DNA from 2 places in the Halodesulfovibrio marinisediminis DSM 17456 genome. Region 1 is predicted to be linked to the other one. Evidence: predicted binding sites of a transcription regulator. Region 1 holds the regulator's gene; the other holds the start of a gene.
The links. Region 1 encodes sigma-54, which starts transcription at its own class of promoters, with help from an activator protein. Its sites were predicted from a motif close to CTGGCACGGNNNNTGCTT; they were not measured.

Region 2: flgB (flagellar basal body rod protein FlgB) is a predicted target of sigma-54. The motif match lies at 5,699-5,716, and genes of this name have one in related genera.

Annotation. Positions count from the first base shown of each region.
Region 1 is NZ_FSRG01000003.1:782,953-791,158, reverse strand. It holds gene BUR09_RS03820 (CTP synthase) at 1-1,367, shown strand, start outside; gene kdsA (3-deoxy-8-phosphooctulonate synthase) at 1,676-2,500, shown strand; gene BUR09_RS03810 (KdsC family phosphatase) at 2,490-3,011, shown strand; gene lptC (LPS export ABC transporter periplasmic protein LptC) at 3,012-3,599, shown strand; gene BUR09_RS03800 (LptA/OstA family protein) at 3,599-4,129, shown strand; gene lptB (LPS export ABC transporter ATP-binding protein) at 4,130-4,852, shown strand; gene rpoN (RNA polymerase factor sigma-54) at 5,052-6,479, shown strand; gene hpf (ribosome hibernation-promoting factor, HPF/YfiA family) at 6,535-7,071, shown strand; gene BUR09_RS03780 (PTS sugar transporter subunit IIA) at 7,080-7,529, shown strand; gene rapZ (RNase adapter RapZ) at 7,542-8,206, shown strand, end outside.
Region 2 is NZ_FSRG01000008.1:163,302-171,507, reverse strand. It holds gene BUR09_RS15910 (FprA family A-type flavoprotein) at 1-673, opposite strand, end outside; gene BUR09_RS15905 (rhodanese-like domain-containing protein) at 942-1,760, shown strand; gene BUR09_RS15900 (AzlD domain-containing protein) at 1,806-2,129, opposite strand; gene BUR09_RS15895 (AzlC family ABC transporter permease) at 2,119-2,829, opposite strand; gene BUR09_RS15890 (putative bifunctional diguanylate cyclase/phosphodiesterase) at 2,901-4,688, opposite strand; gene BUR09_RS15885 (tetratricopeptide repeat protein) at 4,914-5,468, opposite strand; gene flgB (flagellar basal body rod protein FlgB) at 5,786-6,196, shown strand; gene flgC (flagellar basal body rod protein FlgC) at 6,196-6,636, shown strand; gene fliE (flagellar hook-basal body complex protein FliE) at 6,661-6,987, shown strand; gene fliF (flagellar basal-body MS-ring/collar protein FliF) at 7,037-8,206, shown strand, end outside.

The DNA.
Region 1 (8,206 bases):
ACACCTCCGGTTCCATCTACCATAAAGTAATCACTAAAGAACGTCGTGGCGATTACCTTGGTGGTACTGTACAGGTTATCCCGCACATCACTGACGAAATCAAAAAATGTGTCCTTAGCCTCGCAAGCGATGACCTTGATGTAGCAATCATCGAAATCGGTGGTACCGTTGGCGACATTGAAGGTCTTCCATTCCTTGAAGCAATTCGTCAGCTCCGCACCGACCTTGGTCGCGAGCAGTGCATGTACATCCACCTGACTCTGGTTCCTTACCTCAAAGCTGCTGGCGAGCACAAAACCAAGCCAACCCAGCACAGCGTAAAAGAACTCCGTTCTATCGGTATTCAGCCAGATATGATCATCTGCCGTTGTGAAAAACCAATTGATGATCACCTTAAACACAAAATCGCACTTTTCTGTAACGTAGACCGTGACGCTGTATTCTCCTGTGCAGACGTTGATAACATCTACGAAGTGCCTCTCGCATTTTACGATGAAGGTCTCGACCAGAAAATCGCAATCATGCTTCGCCTTCCAGCGAAAAACGCAGACCTTGCTGCATGGCAGAACCTGCTTCACAACTTTAGAAACCCTAAAGGCAGCGTAAAAATCGGTATTGTCGGTAAATACGTTGACCTTAAAGAAGCATACAAAAGTCTTCACGAAGCTCTGGTACACGGCGGCCTTGCTAACCGCGTTAGCGTTGAGTTTGAATATGTTAACTCAGAAGAAATTAACGCTAAGAACGTTGCTTCCAAACTCAAAGGTCTCGACGGCATCCTCGTACCTGGCGGCTTTGGTCACCGCGGTGTTGAAGGCAAAATGCTTGCTATCAACTATGCTCGTGAAAAGAAAATTCCTTTCTTCGGTATCTGCCTCGGCATGCAGCTCGCAGTTATCGAATATGCTCGCAACGTAGTGGGCATTAAAGAAGCAACTTCTGTTGAGTTTGATGAAAACGCTCAAGAGCCAATCATCTACCTCATGACAGAATGGTACGACTTCCGTAAAGAAGCTGTTGAAAAACGTGACGAAGACACTGATAAAGGCGGCACACTCCGTCTTGGCGCATACCCATGTAAAGTTATTGCAAAAACCAATGCGCACACCGCTTACGGTGAAGATATGATTTCTGAACGTCACCGTCACCGTTACGAATTCAACAATGCTTACTTCAAACGCCTTGAAGAAGCAGGAATGGTATTCTCCGGTGTTTCTCCGGATGAAACTCTTGTTGAGATTGTTGAAGTGAAAGACCACCCTTGGTTCCTCGCTTGTCAGTTCCACCCAGAGTTCAAATCCACTCCGATGAACCCGCATCCATTGTTCCGCGAGTTCATCAAAGCTTCTAAAGCAAATAAGAAGTAATTTTAACCGAATATATACATGCCTCCGGCGGGCAGGGGACTTCCTCCTGCCCCCGATTCTAACTTACTTATTTTTAGGATACTCCATCATAAAAAAGTATTTAAAAAGGGTCTGGGAAGAGCCTTTTTACAACCCCTTTGACAAAATTATGGATAAGGAAAGTGCAACAAAATATCTCCAGACACCAGAGGCAATAGTCTGTCATTAATAAAAATCGGGGCATGCATTCGCATGTCCCGATTTTCTCTTTCAATCCCCCATATATTCGAGTAATTTTACGCTTTACATTCCCAAAGAGGATTACCGAAATGAAACATATCGAAAACGGATCTGCTTTATACGCAGAACTGACAACCAAACCCTTTATTTTTGCCGGACCGTGCGCTCTTGAAAGCTTTGAGCTTGCGCTGGAGACCGCACACGCAGTGAAAGAAGCTGCAGATGCTGTCGGTCTGAAAGCTATTTTCAAAAGCTCATACGACAAAGCAAACCGTACTTCTTTGTCCAGCTTCAGAGGACCGGGACTTACTAAAGGGATAGAATGGCTGGCACGCATTAAAGAAGAAACTGGCTTACCTGTTGTAACCGACATCCACGAACCAGATCAGGCCGAACCGGTTGCTGAAGTGGCAGATGTAATGCAGATTCCGGCATTTTTATGCCGCCAGACCAGCCTTCTTCTTGCTGCTGCAAATACAGGTCGCGTTATTAATGTTAAGAAAGGACAATTTGTCGCACCGTGGGACATGAAGCCAGCTTTGGATAAACTGTTCTCTACCGGTAACAAAAACATTTTGCTTACAGAACGTGGCGCATCTTTCGGCTATAACAACCTTGTTGTAGACTTCCGCTCATTCCTGATTATGCAGTCATTCGGCGTACCTGTCGTGTTCGATGCAACACACTCTGTCCAACTCCCAGGAGGGCAGGGCGGCTCTTCCGGCGGAGACCGTTCCTTTGTTCCTCGCCTTTCCCGTGCAGCAGTAGCCGCAGGTGTTAACGGCGTATTCATCGAAACCCATCCAGATCCGGACAACGCTCTTTGCGACGGCCCTAACAGTTGGCCACTTGCCAAACTTCCACATCTTCTTCGTGATCTTACTGCGCTCTGGAGCATGAACTATGAAAGCTGAGACGTTAGCCAAGGGTATTAAACTCATTATCCTTGATTGTGATGGTGTGCTCACTGATGGTGGGTTATACTATGACCATGAAGGTAACGTAACAAAACGGTTTAACGTGCTCGATGGACTTGGTATTAAAGCAGCTCAGGCTTGTGACCTTATCATTGGCGTTATTACAGGACTAGAAGCAAAATCTGTTGCTTCTCGAATGAACGATCTTGGCATTGTTGATTACTACGCCGGCCATTTAAAAAAGATGGCGTGCATTAAAGAGATCAAAGAAAAGTATGATCTTGATTGGCACCAGATTGCGTATATTGGTGACGACTGGGTTGACTTGGCACCCATGCGCCAAGTAGGGCTTCCTATTGCTGTGGCAAACGCAATGCAGGAAGTTAAAGAAGTCGCAGTGTTACAAACAGAAGCTAAAGGTGGACACGGAGCTGTCCGCGAAGCACTCAATTTTATTATGTACTCTCAAGGAAAGCTTGAAGGTATTGTGAACACTATAGGTGATTAAATGAGAAAATGGTTGATTTGGGGAGCATTATTAGCTTTGCTTGGCGGCGGGCTGTACTACCTGCAAAGTTCTGTTGAAAAACAGATTGCAGATGAAGTCAGTGAAGCCATAGGCAATAATGCTAAAACAAATGTTGACCTTTCTTTAAAAGGTATTGAGCTGAAACAGGGTGAAGCTGGTAAGGAGCTATGGACTCTTAAAGCAACCAATGGCTGGTATCAAAAAGATGAGAGCATAATTGATCTTGCTGAGCCTGATATCACATACTTTGTTCAGCCAGACCGCGATAAAGTGCACATTGTGGCACCAAACGGCACTATAAACCAGAATAAAGGCGTTGCCCGTTTATGGGGTGACGTGACAGTAACCAACCAGAAAGGGACCATTACTAGTAGTGAGCTTACTTTTGAAGATAAAAAGAAACTGCTCATTATGACCGGTAATGTGATCTTTACAGGCGAAGGATTTAACGGGTCATCCGACAATGCAAGTTGGAACCTGAAAGAAAATACAATTACTGCAACCGGTAATGTGGTTGTGAATTTCCGCGCTGAAAACCTGGATAAAGCAACTGGTGGAGAAAAATAATGAAAGCCCTGTTCCGAATTCTGATTTTATCTTTTTGTCTCTTAACCATTACCGGCACTGCCGTTATGGCAGAACCAGCTAAAGATGACGTAAAAGTTACCTCTGAAAAAATGACATACAGCGCTGACGGTCAAACAGTCGTGTTTACCGGAAACGTTATCGTAAGACATCCGCAGGCTGATATGTGGGCAAACAAAGTAACTGTGTACTTGCAGAGTGACAAAAATGCTCCAAAATCAAAAGAAGCTAGCGGCATCAACCCTGGTAAAATTGAAAAAATTATCTCAGAAGGCAATGTCCGCATTAAAATGGAAAAGGACAGAAGAGGTACGTGTGACAAAGCAACCTACACTTTAAAGGATGAACTGCTCGTCATGACTGGTTCTCCAAAATTAAGTGAAGGGAAAAACACAATTACTGGCAACAAGATCAAGTTCTGGGTAAAAGAAAACCGTAGTGAAGTGCTTGGTTCCTCCAGCCAGCCAGTAGAAGCAATTTTTTCAGCACCAAGTAACAAGGTAAAAAAATAAATGTCTGTTATTCAAGCTGAAGGACTCTGCAAGATTTACGGCAAACGCGAGGTTGTCCGCAATATCAACCTGAAAATGGAGCAGGGCGAAATTGTAGGACTTCTCGGACCTAACGGTGCAGGTAAGACCACTACGTTCTACATGCTCATCGGTATTATCAAACCAAATGCAGGTGTTGTACGTGTAGATGATATGGAAGTTACAGACTGGCCATTGCACGAACGTGCTCGAATCGGTCTAAGTTACCTTCCTCAGGAAAGCTCTGTTTTCAAAAAACTGACTGTGTATCAAAACTTGCAGCTCATTTTAGAACAAACAGAACTTTCCCGAGATGCTCAGAAAAGACGCGCCGAAGAATTAATGGAAGAATTCGGCATCAGCCATATTCGTGATACTCACGCAATGCATATCTCCGGTGGTGAACGTCGTCGTCTTGAAATTGCCCGTGCACTTATCCGTGACCCGAAGTTTATTCTCCTCGACGAACCGTTTGCTGGTATTGATCCTCTAGCTGTTGACGACATTCAGGACATCATCCGCAAATTGCGTGATAAAGGGATGGGCGTTCTTATTTCCGACCACAACGTTAGAGAAACATTAAAAATTTGCGATAGAGCCAACCTTGTTTACGAAGGGCAGATCATTCTTTCCGGCACACCGCAGGAGATTGTTAACAACCCGAAGGCGCGTAGCGTCTACCTTGGAGAAGGTTTTAGTCTCTAGCATTTTGATAAAAAATATAATTTGCACATGTGCAACTGTAAAAAGCCCGTACAACGGGCTTTTTTCTTGGTTGCATATAACGTTCCTATGTGGCAAAAAAGAAGTCAGTTATCTAATTTGGAATGTTTTTTGATAGGCAGTACTCATACATTATATTTCAGCTTTTTAGCTAGTCGAACCACATAGGACATTCTTATATATGGCTCTTGAACTTCGCCAACAATTAAAGCTCGCTCAGCAGCTTGTAATGACCCCGCAATTGCAGCAGGCAATCAAACTGTTGCAGCTTTCACGCGTGGAACTTGCTGAAACCGTTCAGCAAGAGCTGCTGGAGAACCCTTTTTTGGAAGAGTCCTTAGAAGAACGTGTAAATCCAGACAAAACTTCTGACGCAGAACAGCGAAAAAACGAACAGGAAGCTTACGACAAAGAGCTTTCAAACAACGCTGACTGGGAAGACTATCTGGGCGATTTTTCAAGCACTACCAAACAGGTTTCGATGCGGGAATCTGAAGCACTGGAAGAAATGAGCTCTTTTGAAGCTCGTCTTGCCCCTGCTCCAACGTTAGATGGACATCTGAACTGGCAGTTGATGCTTTCTCCCCTCACTAAAGAACAGATTCGAGTTGGAGAGGTTGTCATTGGTAACATCAGTTCTAATGGGTACTTACATGTATCTTCCGAAGAACTGGCTCAAATTGCTCAAAGCGACGTTGAAACTGTTGAACAAATGATTGCGCATATCCAACAGTTTGACCCTGTCGGAGTAGCTGCTCGCACCCCACAGGAATGCCTGCTTGTTCAAGTAAAAGCCCTTAACTATGATCGTGACCCAATCCTTGTAGATATCATTACCAACCATCTTGAGGATCTGGAAAAGCGCCGTTACAAGCCGCTTGCACGAAAATACAAAATTTCTCTTGAAGATCTCAAAGAGTATCTTGATGTAATCCAGAGCCTCGACCCTATGCCGGGAGCTCGGTTCAGCGGAGGAGAGCCGCATTACGTTTCTCCAGACGTTTACATTTACGAATACGAAGGGGACTTCGTCATTGTCCTTAATGAAGACGGACTGCCTCAGTTGCAGCTCAGTGAGCTGACTGAGCAACTCCCAAAAACGATCAATTCGGAAGAAAAAGACTATTATCAGGATAAAATGCGTTCCGCATCCTGGCTTATAAAAAGTCTGTACCAACGGCAGCGAACTTTGTATAAGGTAGTTGAAAGTATCGTTAAATATCAAAAAGAATTCTTCCAAGACGGCGTTACCTCGTTAAAGCCGTTAATTCTTAAAGACATTGCTGACGATATCGGCATGCATGAATCAACGGTAAGCCGTATTACAACCAATAAGTATATTTCGACCCCGCACGGTATCTTCGAACTCAAGTTCTTCTTCAACAGTGCAATTGGCCTTGATGATGGTAGTCAGGTCGGATCTGAGAGCGTTAAGGCTCTTATTAAAAAACTTATTAGTGAAGAAAATACGAAAAAACCATTAAGCGACGAAAAAATCGGAGAAATCTTAAAAGAAAAACTGCAGGTTAACATTGCACGAAGAACTGTAGCTAAATACCGTACCGCAATGAATATCCCTTCATCATCCAAGAGAAAGGTGGTATTCTAGAAGCGAACCCAGCTGACTCACAGGGTTTCAAAAAGTATCCAAATTAGGAGGCAACATGAACATCGCATTCACTTTCAAGAACTTTGAGCCTTCCAATCACCTTAAAGCATATGCCAATCGTCGCTTCAGCAAGCTTGGCAGATTCTTACTGAACCCTGAACATGTGGAAATGCAAGTCTCACTTTCTGTTGACAATTTCCGCCACAAAGCCGAAATTTCACTTGTAACGGATAACTTTACATATTCCGCTACTGAACAGTCTGAAGACATGTATGCAACGGTTGATCTGATTCGAGATAAACTCAAAGCACAGATCATCCGAAGTACGGAAAAACTGCAAAAGAAACGTAAGGGCACAGAAAAGCCTATTCTCGAAGGGACGATCCCTCTGGAAGAAATAGCAGAATCAGAACGAACCATTTTCGGAGTGAGTGATTTTGTACCTCAACCAATGGATCTTGATGAAGCCGCTATGCAACTTGATGCGCTTGATTATGATTTCCTTGTTTTTCTTAATACCGAAACCGAGCGGGTTAACATCATGTACCGCCGAAAAGATAACAACTTCGGCTTGATAGATCCCGCTTACTAGGAAAAGTAATGAAACTGGGTGAATACCTGGAAAAAGAACTTGTATTGCCGGAGCTTACCGCCAGCACCAAACAAGAGGCGCTGGCGGAGCTTCTGGCTCCTGTTGTTAAAAAAAATCCATCACTCGATGCAGAAGAAGTATTTAATGTTCTTATGGAGCGAGAAGCTCTTGGAACCACAGGCATCGGTAATGGAATCGCCATTCCACACGGAAAACTTGCTTCACTTGATAAAATAGTAGTCGTGGCAGGTCGCAGTTTTGAAGGGCTGGATTTTGATGCTCTAGACCAAAAGCCATGCAAGATTTTCTTTATGGTACTTGCTCCGGAAAACGTAGCAGGAACACATTTACGCATTCTAGCCCAGATCTCCAGACTTCTGAAAGACGAAGATTTCAAACAATTGTTTATGGAATCTGACTCCCAAGAAGCACTGTGGAACCTTTTATCTGCAGCCTAGCACAAATACACTATGACCTCTGTAGCTCAGCAAACAATCCCTCTAATTATTGTTGCCGGCCTCTCTGGAGCTGGCAAAAGTAGTGCCCTTAAAGTCTTTGAAGACATGGCGTACTACACTATCGATGGACTTCCGGTGTCTATGGCACCTCAATTTTTAGAAGTGCTCACCGGATGTGGGCTTGAGAGTTACAAAGGAATTGTGCTTGGTGTAGACGTTCGGCAGTGTACATTAAAAAATGGATGGTCTGACTTCATCGAAGTATTATGTGCAGCAGGCTATGCTCCGACAGTCATTTTTCTTGAATCACGTGCTGATGTAATTCTCCGCCGATATAAAGAAACGAGACGTCCGCATCCTTTTGAAGGACATGGAGTAGGGCTTGAACAAGCCATGACAAACGAGCGTATTCTCATGGCACCTGCCCGTGTAGAAGCAGATTTTATCTTTGATACTTCAGAATATTCTATTCACGACCTACGCCGCGTGTTGCAACGCAGATGGCAGTCAGAAGAAAACGATGTAAAAGGTCTTAAAGTTCATCTTATGAGCTTTGGCTTTAAGCATAGTACTCCTTCTGAAGCAGATATGATTTTTGACCTACGCTTCTTGCCAAACCCACACCATGATCCAGAGTTACGAAAGTATACGGGCCAAGATGATGTTGTGGTAAGCTA
Region 2 (8,206 bases), on a different contig from region 1:
TGTAGCCGTGATCTGGCGCAATCATGCGAATGCCTAAGTTCATTGCCTCCAGTGCACGCAATGTCTTTTTAATAAGCGGGGAAAGAAGGTTGAGGTTATTTGCATAGAAGAATTTTGCTCCCTTAAGAGGAATTGCAATATCCACCTCATCATCAAAACGCTCGTCTGACGCTATATGTTGACCAAAGGCATCGTTTGAGAACAGAATGCCATCTTTTTTTAGGTAAGAGAACATTGAGTCAGGCCAGTGGAGCATGCGGGTCATAATGAAATGAATTGTTCTTGCACCTAAAGATATTTCATCTCCGCTCTTAACGACTTCAAAAGGCCAGCTTTCATCATGGAAGTGGGCAATAATGGCGTCTTTTCCTGCAGCGGAACAGAAGATTTTCTCAGGCTTAATGGTGCTGATGATTTCAGGCAAGCTACTGGAGTGATCTGGCTCAACGTGGTTGACGATCATGTAATCAATTTTTACAGGATCAATAATATTACGAATACGATTCCAGAACTGGTCGCGGTGAGAGTATTTGACTCCATCAACTAGAGTCACTTTTTCATCAACGATCAAGTATGCGTTGTAACTTGTGCCTGCATACCCGCTAGAAGGTGGGATATCATGGTCAACAGCGCCGACCCAGTAAATGCCTTTTGCAAGTTTGATATCATTCATCTTTTGCCCCTTATCTATTTCTCTTGAAATGAGATACTAAAAATTCTAATAAAAAAATATCAGTGTATTTAGTTACTATTATTATTAACTACTATATTTTTGTCACTATCGTGTTGTGACTTTCTTTGCAAGATGAAACTTATTTCGTTCTGATTATTGGTTATTTTTCAGTAATTGATGATATTTGATTCTCATGTGACTAAAATGAATTTTGATTTCAGAGTGTTTAATTAAGGTATTTTTACTAGTGGTGGAAAAAGGATTGTAGATGAAAAAAGAATACCAAGACCTTACTGTCGCTGAAGTAAGGGAGTTTATGGCAAAAACAAGAGAAAATGAATATCAACTCGTGGATGTTCGTTTTCTCGATGAATATGAAGAAGATCACTTGGCCGGAGCGATTTTGTTGCCAGTCGATGAAATTGAAGAGCGAATTTCTGAGCTTTCTTCTACAAAAGATACGATCGTGTACTGTCTTTCCGGTAGGCGCTCTGTAGCAGCTTCTGTTTTTATCGGGACTCATCCTGATTTTAAAGGGAAGGTATACAATATGCTTGGCGGCTACCTCGAATGGGATGGGCATTACATTGAAGATATGCCTAATTTGAAAGTATTTGATATGGAAGGCTCTGACGCGGACTTATTGTATCAGGCCATGAATCTTGAGAAAGGTGCCCATAAGTTTTATGAGCTTGTATTGGAAAAATTTCCGAATGCTCCTTTTACTCCGGTGATGGAGAAGCTTGTTAAGGCGGAAGAAGCTCACGCCCATATGATTTATAAGTTCTGGGAAAAGCTTCAAGACAATCCGCCATCTTTTGAAATTGTTTATGAGGGACTCCCAGGCGATATCCTTGAAGGTGGGCTTAACTTTGATGAGCTTGCTGCTAAACTTATGCAGGAAGGTACAGAGTGTCAGAACGTAATTGAAATGGCGATTACAATCGAATTTTCTGCATACGATCTATATCGCAATATGGCTCACCTCTATAAAGACACTGAAATGGAAAAACATTTCCTTTCATTGTGTCAGTCTGAAAAAGAACATATGCGCATTGCAGCGGATGCCTTGCATCACTGTCGATAACAATAAAGCTTCTGATGAGTATTTCATCAGAAGCTTTTTTATTACCTATAAAAAATATTGTAGCAGGTACAGTGTTCCCATTCCGGTAAGGATAGTGAAGAAAATATTTCTTGATTTGTAGGCAACCAGTAGGGCGAAAATGCTGGCTGACAGGCGCTCTTTTCCGTGTAGTGAGGCAACCATACCTTCGTGATAAAAAATTGCTGGGGCTATCAATGCAGCAAGAACAGAGGCCGGAATAAATCTAAGAATCTCTGAGAATTTGTCACTCAGCTTGAATCGTTCTGCTGTAAGGATAAATGAGCCGCGCTGGAGGATGGTTGCGATGCCGATGACGGAGATAACAATCCAGAAGGTACTATTGCTCATGGCAGACTCGCTTCCGTTTGCTAACAAAATATCCTGTAAAAATGCCTGCGAATGCGCCAGACATCAGTCCCATATTATATGGCAATGAAACGGAGAGAATAGCCACAGTGGCGGCGACTGCTGCGGCTAATGCGGATGGTCTATCCGTAATGTTCGGGGCGAGCAGGGCAAGAAAGGTGAGCGGTACTGCGAAGTCAAAGGACCATTCTGGGGGAATTAGCGCACCGAAAAAGATACCGCTGATGGTCGACACCATCCATGTGACATAGAGCGAGGTACATGCACCGAAGAAAAACGGGAGTTTTTGATACGGGCTGTCTTTCTTAGTGAATTCCACAATAGAAACAGCATAGGCCTGATCAGATAATGTATAGGACAGATATAGGCGTTGCCATGGACGTAATGGACCAAGGTATGGCGTGATTGATGCGCTGTACATGACAAAGCGCAGATTGATCATGATGGCTGTAGCAACAATGATGATAGCAGAACTGTGTTCTGACATTAGCTGCGCAACAGAAACCTGAGCCGCTCCGGCGAACATGAAGAATGTCATGAAAATGGCTTTGAGCGGAGAAATTCCGGTGGCAATGGTTACTACACCTGTCAGCATGCCGAAAGGAACAATTCCTGGCATGACGGGGATAATAGTACCGGCACCGGTGAAAAATGATTCTTTAGTAGAGCGGGATTTTGACATTCTAACAGGATACTATTGGACCCCGCACTCTGTCGAATTCTTTTCGCGTTACATGTTGGTGACAGGTAGAGCTATCCAGCTTGTGGCAGACATTTTTGTGGGGCTTGCATTATGCTTACAATGTTTGGAATTTCTTGCGGAGGAATCGGGCGTGAGAACAAGTATCCCTGCGAAAAGTCACATCCAGCTTCAAGCAGCATAATACGTTGCTCCTCTTCTTCCACTCCTTCTGCAACAACGGTCAACCCTAAGGCGTGCGCTAATGCGACAACTGCTTTGACGATTTCGTAGTTTGCAGGATTTTTTTCCATGTCATTAACAAAGCTTCTGTCGATTTTTAAATTACTGATAGGAAATTGTTGCAGATACATAAGGGAGGAATATCCTGTACCAAAGTCATCGATGCATAGCCCGACTCCCAGCGCTCTCAGACGGCGGAGGGTAATATCTGCATAGTCAGGATTTTCCATGAGCATGGTCTCTGTTACTTCCAGACGCAGGCACTCTGGTGGCAGATTGGTTTTTGTAAGGATACGGGAGACGATATCCGTTAATTCCAAGTCGGAAAGCTGACGTGCGGAAAGGTTGACGTTCACCTTCAAATTTTTGAATAGCGGATTTGTCCTTCGCCATTCAGCAAGGGTAGAGCAGGCTTCAAGTAGTACCCATTCTCCAAGTTGTAGAATAAGTCCTGTTTCTTCTGCCAGCGGAATAAATTTTGTCGGAGAGATGATTTTTCCCTGACTGTTTTTCCAGCGGATAAGCGCCTCAAAGCCAGTCACGGCACGTGTGATCGTATCAACAACAGGTTGGTACACTAAGAAAAATTCTTGATTAATTAGTGCATTATGAAGGTCCAGCTCCATGCTGATGAGTTTGAGCGCATTAGAGAATATCTGTGCATCATAAACGGTGACGCCGTCTGTTCCGTTGGAACGTCCGTGATTCAGTGCTACGTGAGCGTTTTGCAGGTAGCGTTCTGGAGTGTCTACTTCCATCTCGCCATGCATAATGCCAAAACTGGCAGACATATGAATCTGCTTATTGTTCCAGGCAATTGGACGCTTAATACCTTGAATAAGAGCTTCTATTGAGCGGTGCACTGATTGATGGTCGGAAGTGTCTTCATATATTAACACAAATTCGTCACCACCAATACGGAAGACAGTTTCAAATCCGTAGGTGGCATCGCGGAGGCGGTCAGCAAGTTTGCATAGAATCGCATCACCTGCTTCATGTCCGAGGGAGTCATTAATGTTTTTGAAGCGATCAATGTCGATATAGACGATGGAAAAATTCCAATGCCCTGTAGCTTGAGCACGGGAAATTGCTTTTTTGATTTTTTCAATACACTTGCTTCGGTTGGGTAGTTTGGTAAGGCTGTCATGCCAAGTAAAGTGCATGAGCTGCTGTACTACGCTGCGATGTGATGTGATGTCGTGACAGAATGCACGGATGCCGCAATAGCATCCGTCGGAATCAAGGGCACGGCTGGCTTCAAACTTCATCCAGCGTTTTTTGCTGTCTGGAAGTCGAATTTGAAATTCTGCCGTTGCATAATTTTCCCCCTCATCCAACTTGCGCCATAGCCCGTACCATAGCGGAAGATGTTCTTCGATGAGGATGGCTTCCATGAACCTTGAGTTACGGTAAAAGTGCTTTGCTTCGTACCCGCAGCATGTTTCGCAAGCGTTGGAGACCACTTCAAGTGTTCCATCGGCGGAGTACCAAAATTCCCATAGAGGTGAGTAAAGCACCATGTCGCGTGCAGAGTCGTTTGCAGAGAAAATAGACTTAGTTTGCCGTGTGCGTTCTGTCTTCTCTGGCTCTGTACTTGTTGGAACCGTAGCTCCTGCCATATCTAACTCCCTTTTATTTAGATTGCGCAGGATGAATCCCGTCGAATAGACTTAGTAGATTAACAATGACGCTAGTACGCTGAATAAAAAGAACAAGTTTGATGTGTACTATTCATTAACCTAGTTACATAAAAAAGTATAATTAAGGAACTGATTAAAAAATAAGGCACCCTGTTCTGACGTACGGATCAGAACAGGGTGCCTTATACTTTTGTGGAGGGAATATTATGCAGCGATGTGCGATAATACTTCTTTGGTTGCCTCATGCTCTGGGTCGAGGCGTAAAATTTCGTTGAATTCAGCAATAGATTCTTCTTTACGGTCTGTAGAGAAGAGACAGGTTGCGTAGGAGAAGCGAACAGCAGTATCGGTGCTGTCTTCTTCAAGGGCACGTGCAAAAGCAGGAAGGATTTCCTCAACGCGCTCAGTGCTGTATCCCTGCTGGAGAAGGCAGTTAAGTGCAACTTTGTCAACTGGGTTAATGGAAAGAGCAGTAAGGAAATGGGTAAAACTCTCATCGTGGTTACCCTGTTCCGCAAGAACAAGGCCGATACCGGCATGCGCACGGGAGCTAGGTTCAATGGAAGCAGCCTGTTTATACAGAGTAAGTGCGGATTCGTAGTCTCCTTCGAAGATGCTTACTGCTGCGAGGCCGAGAAGCGGCTCAGAAGATTCGTTGTTAAGCTCCATAGCGCCTTCAAAGCATTCAATTGCTTTTTTGGTATCGCCTAACGCGAGATGGTATTCGCCAAGTACTTTTAATGTCTGGTAGTCGCTCATACGGGTATCCTTATTGAGTTTAGCTACATCCCCACAAATTTATGCGATTAGGCGTGTAGGAAAAATAGTTCTGCTTTTGTGTTTCTGCAGAATATTCAGCAACTACTGTGCCAAAAAAAATATGTCCCCCATTTCTTACGAGTGACAAATCTCTGTCACTCAGTTTCTTTTTTTCTCGATAAAAGCCAGTCTTTCAATAAAAAGTATAATAAAAATAAGTCGTTGTAAGTGTGGAACGCCTTTTGCTTTGTATTCAGTACCGTTGCCTTCTCAAAAAGGGGTAAGACGGGAAGATTAAGTAAAAGGAGGGTACCTGCATGAAAGGGTTATTTGAAACCCCTATGTTGCTCAGTGCAAAGGTTATGGACATGCAGCTGCAGCGTCAGAATGTTGTCATGAGTAACATGGCTAACATTAAAACTCACGGGTATCTCGCCCGTAGAGTTAAGTTTGAAGAAGATCTTCAAAAAGCGCTGAACATTGACGGTCGTGGAAAAATGACACGTACGTCCGGCAAACATGTTCCTGCTACATTCGATCCGAAAAACTTCGGCCCTGAATGGGAAAAGAAAATGCCGATGCGTATTGTTCATGGTGAAGACCGTGTGGATATGGATAAGGAAATGGCTGTAATGGCTAAAAATACCATGCGCTACAACACACTGGCTACAGTGGTCAAAAGTAACTTTGAAGGCTTAAAAAGCGTTATTTCAAGCGGAGCTAAATAATGGATTTCATGACAGCACTCGATATCGGAGCTTCTGCGCTCAGTACTGAGCGTACAAGCATGAACATTATCTCTATGAACCTTGCTAACGCTAAGACTACTCGTACACCGGAAGGCGGTCCGTATCGTCGTAAGACCGTAATTCTTGAGGCAACTGAGGTAGACCATCCATTCAGTAAGCAGATGCAGTCTGCAATGGACAGGGATTTACGCGGTGTACGTGTGAAGCATGTTGCGCAGGATAAGCGCCCACTTAAGCAGGTGTATGAACCTGGTCATCCAGATGCAAATGAAGAAGGATATGTATTTTATCCGGACATCAACGTGGTGGAAGAGATGGCGAACCTTATGACTGTACAGCGCAGCTATGAGGCAAATATCACTTCAATGGATGCTGTAAAAACCATGTACAACAAAGCATTGGATCTTGGCCGCGGCTAAGCGGATAAATTTGGGGAGTAGGTCATGTCTATTCAAAGTGTAGGAATGAAGGCGTATTCAGAAGCGTTAAGCAGCTTTGCGTCTGGAAATAAAAAGGTGCAGCAGTCCACTGCATCTGAAGAAAAAACAACCACATCTTTTATGGAAACTGTTGAAGCATCTGTGAAGAAAGTAAACGACATGCAGCAAGAAAAATCTGGCATGATTGAATCTTTCGCTTCAGGTGAGCAGCAGAATGTTCACGAGCTTATGATTACGTTGCAGAAAGCAAGTGTTGCAATGAACCTTACATCAGCCGTACGTAATAAGGTTCTTAATGCATACAACGAAATCAGCAAAATGCAGTTCTAGTCCTACTGTTATATCGCCATTTATTAACTGTATTTTTTCGGAGTAAATAATGTCCCCCATGTTAAACGATGCTGTCGATCGCACTAAAAATTTCTGGTCGAGTATTACCCTCTCGCAAAGGGTCTTTATCGGCGGTCTTGCACTTACTGTGCTCGGCGTATTCTTTGCGCTGTTGTTTTGGCTGAATAAGCCGGACATGCAGTTGTTGTATTCTAACCTTGCTCTTGAGGATGCAAATAGAATTGTTAAAGTCCTTCAGGCTGAAAAAGTTTCCTATAGCTTGGAGAACAATGGTTCCAGCATCCTTGTTCCAGCAGATAAAGTATACGACATGCGTATCAAGATTGCCGGTGAAGGTGGTTTAACTGGGCAGGGCATTGGCTTCGAAGTCTTTGACGATGTAAAAGTCGGACAAACAGAATTTGTACAGAAAATTAATTACCAGCGTGCTCTTCAGGGTGAATTAAGCCGTACTATTACAGAATTCCCTGCGGTTGAATCCTCACGTGTACATCTGGTGATCCCTCAGAAAAGTCTGTTTATTGAAGAAGAGATGCCACCGTCTGCATCTGTTGTTTTGACCATCGCAGAAGGTAAAAAAATGACAGACAAAGACGTAATGGCAATCGTCAACCTTATTACCATGTCTGTTGAAGGTCTGGATAAAGGTCGTGTGTCCATTGCGGATACTAAAGGTACTGTGCTGTACCATCCTGAAGACGAAAATTCCGTTGAAGGCATGACTGCAACCCAGTTTGATCACAAGCAGACCATCCAGAGAAATCTGGAAATGCGCATTCAGGAACTTTTGTATCCTATCATCGGCGCAGGCAAGGTTATTGCGAAAGTTAACGCTGACCTTGATTTCAGCCAGCGTACAATCCGTAAGGAACTGTACGACCCATCAAGTTCTGTTGTTCGTTCAGAACAGAAAAGCGAGGAAACAACCCGCGGCAGCGCTAACCTTGAAGCAGGCACCCCTGATGCTAACTTCCGAGGTGACGGCATCGGCGGCAGCATCAGCCAGCAGGATGCAACTCGCGAAACATCAACCATCAACTATGAAATTAACAAAGAAGAGCAGAACATCGTGACCCCTGTAGGGCAGGTGGACCGCTTGAGCATTGCAGTAGTTGTTGATGGCATGTACGCAGCCAGCCCTGATACAGGCGAAATGGTCTTTACTCCGCGTTCAGAAGAAGAAATGACGCGTATTCAA